2 regions of the Peribacillus sp. TH27 genome follow, and region 2 is predicted to be linked to the other one. Evidence: riboswitches for the same ligand, from Rfam matches in the RefSeq annotation. Region 2 holds a riboswitch; the other holds the start of a gene.
What was found. Region 2 has a riboswitch for cobalamin ahead of JFU24_RS10730 (ribonucleoside-diphosphate reductase subunit alpha). Riboswitches for the same ligand answer to the same signal wherever they lie in the genome.
Positions count from the first base shown of each region.

Region 1: another riboswitch for cobalamin. It lies ahead of JFU24_RS04015 ((2Fe-2S) ferredoxin domain-containing protein); the one in region 2 lies ahead of JFU24_RS10730 (ribonucleoside-diphosphate reductase subunit alpha).

Region 1 is NZ_JAEKEV010000002.1:520,173-523,592, forward strand. Features, by position in the region: gene cobJ (precorrin-3B C(17)-methyltransferase) at 1-1,167, opposite strand, end outside; gene JFU24_RS04015 ((2Fe-2S) ferredoxin domain-containing protein) at 1,182-1,550, opposite strand; cobalamin riboswitch at 1,702-1,891, opposite strand; cobalamin riboswitch at 2,103-2,298, shown strand; gene JFU24_RS04020 (energy-coupling factor ABC transporter permease) at 2,476-3,219, shown strand; gene JFU24_RS04025 (energy-coupling factor ABC transporter substrate-binding protein) at 3,221-3,420, shown strand, end outside.
Region 2 is NZ_JAEKEV010000002.1:1,937,004-1,940,423, reverse strand. Features, by position in the region: gene JFU24_RS10730 (ribonucleoside-diphosphate reductase subunit alpha) at 1-2,127, opposite strand, end outside; cobalamin riboswitch at 2,265-2,445, opposite strand; gene JFU24_RS10725 (manganese-dependent inorganic pyrophosphatase) at 2,740-3,420, shown strand, end outside.

The DNA.
Region 1 (3,420 bases), 1.4 Mb from region 2:
AACTTCTGGATCTGTTGTAGGAATCTTTAAAACGATTTTATGATTTGGCGTGTATTCCATCGTTCCCTTTTCTCCAACAACTTCTGCAAGTGTCATCATTTGTTTCGGAGTAAATTGCTTGTTCGCCACACCTGGGCTAACGGCAAGCTCGAATACCGACTCAATTTTTTGCAGAACAATCGGCGTAATTGATTGCTGAACTGTTTGACCCTTAACTCTTGTGAGTGCTTCCATTGCCACTTCAAAAGAAGTGCTCTTTTTTTCTGGTGCTTTTGTAAGCAATCCAACTCCGCCAGTCGACTCGGTGTACGCTTCCTGCATAGAACCTGTTTCTTGATCTAATGCCCAAGGTTCTGCTTCTTTTTGCAAGCGTTGATGCGGCTTCAATGGTTGCTTTTCCGAATTCAATGTATACTTTCTTTGATATCCACGTGGCGTGATGATTTTGTCATCATATAAAAAGGTAGATGAATTTCCAATAATGACGGTTGTTAGCATCCCTATATCGTGATTTAACATGTCTTTCAAATTGGTTATCACAATATCCTGACGATCGCGATAAGCACTTTTCACCAATCCGACAGGTGTTTCGGGTGAGCGGTAACGCAGTAAAATTTTCTGTGTTTCAACAATTTGCCTAGTCCGTCTACCGCTTCGAGGATTATAAAGTGCAATGACAAAGTCAGCCATTGCTGCAGCCTCCACTCTTTTGGCAATCAGATCCCAAGGCGTTAAGTGGTCACTGAGGCTGATGGTACAGGAATCATGCATGACAGGTGCACCAAGTAAAGACGCACATGAATTGATGGCAGAAATACCAGGAATGATTTCAATGGCTACTCCCGTTTCTTCTTTCCAGCCTTTTTCAATCAATACTTCATAAACCAGCCCTGCCATTCCGTATACCCCTGCATCACCACTCGAAATTACAGCCACTTTCTTTCCCAACTCCGCCTGTTTCACTGCTTCTTGTGCACGTGATACTTCTTCAGTCATACCTGTACTTATAATCGTTTGATCTGTAAGAAGGCCCTGTATGAGTTCCACATATGTTTTGTAACCAATGATGAAGTCACTTTCTTGAAGGGCTTCTACAGCACGTTTGGTAATATGTTCAAAATTCCCTGGTCCAAAGCCAACGACAAATAATTTACCGTTTGTACTCATTTAGACATCTCCTTTTACAACTTGTCTTTTGAAATTCCTGTTTGAGCTGGAAAATCTGGATTAGGAGTCATTTCTCCATTAGTAAATTGGTAAATCATCTGTGGAATGAACTTCTCATCATCGAGATTACTGACAATCTCTCGTCCAAAATCAGGTGAATCCACTCGATACCATGTCCCTTGAGGATAAGCAATCACAACGCAGGCATCCTTACACCTTCCGTTACAGCGAGTTCTAGTAGTATGAATTTTTTGATTCAGACCTTGTGAAGTAATTTCATCACGAATTGCTTGCGTTATTTCTTCGCCACCTTTTTTCATGCAACTGCTGCCGTTACAAATCAAAAGATGCGAATTTGTGCCTTTTAAGTTCCAAGTTGTCATCTTCTTCCTCCTAAATCTGAGAAAAGGCAAAATAAAAAACCTTAACTGTTAGAGTTAAGGTTTTAAAAAAACTATATGAAAAGGGAGCCTCCAGCAAGCAAAGTGAAACTCTCAAAATCCCCATAGTCCTTCTACCTTTCCCTCCGAAAAGTATCACACAATTTTAAAAGCAGGTTTCCTGGCTTACGCTTCAATTTACTTTTGTCCCTTCCCAGCTCTAGGCCAGTGGTTATCGACAATTTCATCAGCGTTACAGTAGCGGGGGTCGCATCGGATTCTCACCGATTTCCCTATTATCCCTTGCGTGTTCATACAAGAGCACTTTTAAATTGAAATATTTGGTTTTATAATAATATATTTCTAGTTAACTTTATCTATCATATAACAACTTTTTTAAAATTCAATAGTTTATTCCGACTGTTTTGAAAAGTTTAATGGTGAAAATCCAGCTTCATGCCTATCCTCACTGCGATTTTATCCTTCTCAAAAAAAATATGAATAGAGTGTAGATGGAATCATTGCTTTATGGTACAATAAACGAGAATTTTCAAAAAATTACATAAGTTTTATGGTGCTAGATTCCTCGGAATTTAGCTTAATAGGGAAGTCGGTGTAAATCCGGCGCGGTCCCGCCACTGTAAAGGGAAGTCCTAATACGTAATGAATAATCCACTGTCAAACGCGATGGGAAGGATGTATGAGGATGATGATCCAGAGCCAGGAGACCTGCCATGAAGCGTGAAACTGTTTACAACCTACGAGGATGGGTGTGCGGATCAGGCAGCTAAGCTAATATTTGTATTATGCTGCAAACTTACTGTTCATTACGCACTTCTTTCTTTTTGAGAGAAGTGCTTTTTATGTTGCCCGCCACTTCTCTTCTCAGCTTTAATCATTAAAAATAAAAGCGTTGAAAGGAGAAAAAATGAAAAAAGCCAATTGGAAAATACTTTATTTTGTCATTTTACTACTCTTCGTACCAAAGAAAGCAATGGCCATGCATATTATGGAGGGCTTCTTACCGATCGAATGGGCGATATTCTGGTGGGCTGTGACACTTCCATTTTTAATCTTGGGTTACCGTTCTATTAGGTCTAAAGTGAAGGAAAACCCAGAAACAAAAATGATGCTGGGTCTGTCTGGCGCATTCGTTTTTATTTTATCAGCCCTAAAAATCCCTTCCGTTACAGGAAGCTCTTCACACCCTACCGGCGTCGGTTTAGGTTCAATCTTGTTTGGGCCACTGGCCATGAGTGTCGTCGGTTCTATTGTTCTGTTATTTCAAGCTGTATTACTAGCTCATGGAGGACTAACTACGCTAGGAGCCAATGCCTTTTCCATGGCTGTTTGCGGGCCGTTCATTGCTTATTTTGTATTCAAAGGCGCTACTAAATTAGGTTGGTCCTTCTCTCTTGCTGTTTTCTTAGCAGCAGCTTTCGGAGATTTGGGCACCTATGTGATAACTTCTGTACAACTTGCTTTAGCTTTCCCATCGGAGGTAGGTGGATTCATGGCCTCATTCACTAAATTTTCAGGAATCTTTGCCCTTACCCAAATACCTTTAGCAATCAGTGAAGGTTTATTGACAGTCGTTGTCATGAATTTCTTGAAGAAATACAATCTAGGCGAATTGAAATTACTGCGAGTGTTATCTAAGGAGGCTCGTTAGCATGAAAAAAAGTTTATTGTTGCTTTTTCTAGTCGTCATACTTGCTATAATTCCGTTAATCACCCAACAAGGAACAGAATTTGGTGGAGCTGATGGAGTGGCGGAAGAAGCCATCACTAAAATCCAACCAGAATATAAGCCTTGGTTCAACAGTATCTGGGAGCCGCCAGGTGCAGAAACCGAAAGCTTATTGTTTGCTCT
Region 2 (3,420 bases):
CTGACGGGCTGCATTTTGTCTGATGCTTTCCAGTTGGTCCAAGTTAAATCGTGTTTTTTTATAATACTCATACGTATTAGGCGTCAATCCGGGTGCTGTCACTTTGAATTTGAAGTTTTTCTTTTCTTCATAAAATTCAATTTCATATAAGGGATCGATTCCATCAGTGGAGTTACCGATTTTAGCCGTTGATGAATTAGGTGCAATGGCCATTAAATATCCATTACGGGTACCGTGTAGCTGCACATTTTCTTTTAAATCTATCCATTTTTCATCGGTATAGTCACGAAGTTCGAAATATTGGCCTGTATGCCAATCAGATCCTTCAAAATATGGGTACGTTCCTTTTTCCTTAGCCAATTCATTAGACGCTTTGATTGTTAAGTAAGCAATTTTTTCGTATAAAGTATCAGCATATTGAACGGCCTCATCTGATTCCCAATATATATTCTGGGTGGCAAGTAAATGATGCCATCCAAATGTTCCTAAGCCAATTGCCCGGTAACGCTTGTTTGAGATGGATGCTTGCTTGACCGGAAGACTGTTCACATCAATGACGTTATCGAGCATGCGGATCTGAATCGGAATCAATCTTTCTAATACATCGCTACTTACCGCGCGAGGCAGGTTAATGGAAGAAAGGTTACATACAACGAAATCGCCGCTTTTACGAACTACAACTACATCGCCATCTTCAGTTTCGTATTCATCCGTGATCGTTGAAGGGCTTAAGTTTTGAGCAATCTCTGTGCAAAGGTTGGAACAATAAATCATTCCTTTATGTTTATTAGGATTCTTACGGTTCACTTCATCACGGTAGAACATATACGGTACGCCTTCTTCTAGCTGAGAAATCATAATGCTCTTCATAATGTCCATCGCGTTGATTTTTTCAAAGCTATAGCTAGGAAGTGTGCCATTTTCCGCAGCCTCCACAGCGTGAGCGTAATGATTTCTGAAGCTTCCTTCGCCTTTTTTCTCGTCATAAAAATCTTCGAGTGAGAATCCAAGGGTTTGCTTTACGGTATGTGGGTCGAAAAGATACCATTCTTTCCGATCGCGTACGGCTTCCATGAACAGATCAGGAATACATACACCTGTAAAAATATCATGAGCTTTCAACCGGTCATCACCGTTTTGTGTCTTTAAGTCAAGGAAACTCATGATATCTTTATGCCAGGCATCCAAATAAATCGCGATTGCCCCTTTACGCTGGCCCAATTGATCGACGCTGACAGCAGTCTGGTTAAACAAACGGATCCAAGGGGTCGTGCCTGAACTGTTTCCAGAAAAACCACGGATATCAGAACCAAGTGAGCGGATTTTACCGACATAAAGTCCTACACCACCGCCGAATTTAGATACTTTAGCGGCATCGTAGTTGGATAGATAAATGCCATCAATAGAATCTTCAATCGCGTCAATAAAGCATGAACTTAACTGACCGTGAGTTTTTCCTGCGTTTGATAGGGTAGGTGTCGCGACGGTCATATACAGATTGGACATCGCCCAGTATGCCTCTTTGACAAGTTGCAGGCGGTGTTCTGTTTTTTCCATTCTCATAATTTCCATAGCGATGATCATGAAGCGCTCCTGAGGCAGTTCGTAGACCTTGTCTTTTTTCGGACGGGCTAGGTAGCGGTCGTTTAATAAGTAGATACCGATATAAGAAAATAGTTTATCTTTTTCCGGATCGATCACTAAGCCTAATTCTTCAATTTCTTCTTTGGAGTAAGAGTCGAGTAGTTCGGGTTTATAAATCGGGTAGCGTTCCCCCTCTTGCTGTTGAGAGAGTCCTGCGATTAATTCATAGAACGGTCCGTAGCTCACGCCCTCATAACCGCGATTCGCTTGTGCATCCCTGTACATCGTATTCAAAAGTTCTGCCGCAGCAACAAACGTCCAATCTGGAGCATCTATGTCTACACTTTCGAGAGCAAGCTGGATCAGTTTTTTTGAAGTTTGTTCTTCTGTTGAGTCACTTTTACGATCTAGCCATTTTGTAAAACGCTTTTTGAACTTTTCCATATCTAGCCGGCCTTCGAATTCCTTGGATAACATCTCAAGCTGGATAGAACTTGTTTCTGTGTCATTTTTCACTATAGTAGAGTTATATGTTTGAGTCATGAATAATCCTCCTTGTAAACTTCCATTAAATAAAAAAATCCGCCCAATAAATTGAGCGGATCAAACGATAGAATAAAAGAGCCATGAAAAAATAGCCGTTATACTATCGTTTCATCATCTCAATCCCCGAAGAATAAGAAACGTGAAAAATCCAGGCAGGTCTCCTGACTCATGATCATCCTACTTTGAGTTCTTCCCGTATAAAGAGCTATACAGTGGTTTTCTCATTTCGTCACATTTACAGTTGCGGGGACAGTTCCGGGTTTACACCGGATTCCCTTTTCAGCCATCACTGGCACCTTGGATTACAAATAATTCTATATATAGTTATGTGTGTTGTTTTTAATATCAATATCTAGTATTTCTGCTTATATTATCGTAATCCATATGAGACGATAATTCAACTAATATATTTGATAAAAACCAATCCTTATCTATTGACAAAGTGAGGGGAGAGGGAAAAAGAGTGAAAGAATTAATAGGAAAATGGGAAATTCAAACGCTGAATGTAAGAGATTTTATGTTAAAATAAAGTGTATAGTAAAGGTGGCTCTCCCTTATTGTAATGATGGGGGTTCCCGGAAAAATATTTATTAAAAAGGAGAAATAATCTTGGAAAAAGTATTAGTTTTTGGACATAAAAACCCAGATACAGACACAATTTGTTCAGCTATCGCTTATGCGGATCTGAAAAAACAACTAGGTATCAATGCTGAACCTGTTCGTCTTGGTGAAGTGAATGGTGAAACTCAATATGCATTAGACCAATTCAAATTCGAAGCTCCTCGTCTTGTAGAAAAAGTGGCAGGGGAAGCGGATGGTGTGATTTTAGTCGATCACAACGAACGCCAGCAAAGTGCAGAAGACATTGACCAAGTCCGTGTTTTAGAAGTTATCGACCACCACCGTATCGCTAACTTTGAAACAAGTGATCCTTTATATTACCGCGCAGAACCAGTTGGTTGCACGGCAACTATTTTAAATAAAATCTATAAAGAAAACGGTATTGAAGTGCCTAAAGCAATCGCAGGTCTAATGCTATCTGCCATCATTTCCGATTCTTTATTGTTCAAATCTCCAACCTGCACAGAGCAAGATGTTGCAGCAGCAATGGAATTAGCGGAGATTGCCGGAGTAAATGCTGAAACATATGGCTTAGAAATGTTAAAAGCAGGCGCTGACCTGAGCGACAAAACAATTGCCCAGCTAATTACTCTTGATGCAAAAGAATTCTCTATGGGAACTGCGAAAGTGGAGATTGCTCAAGTCAATGCTGTGGATCCGAATGAAGTT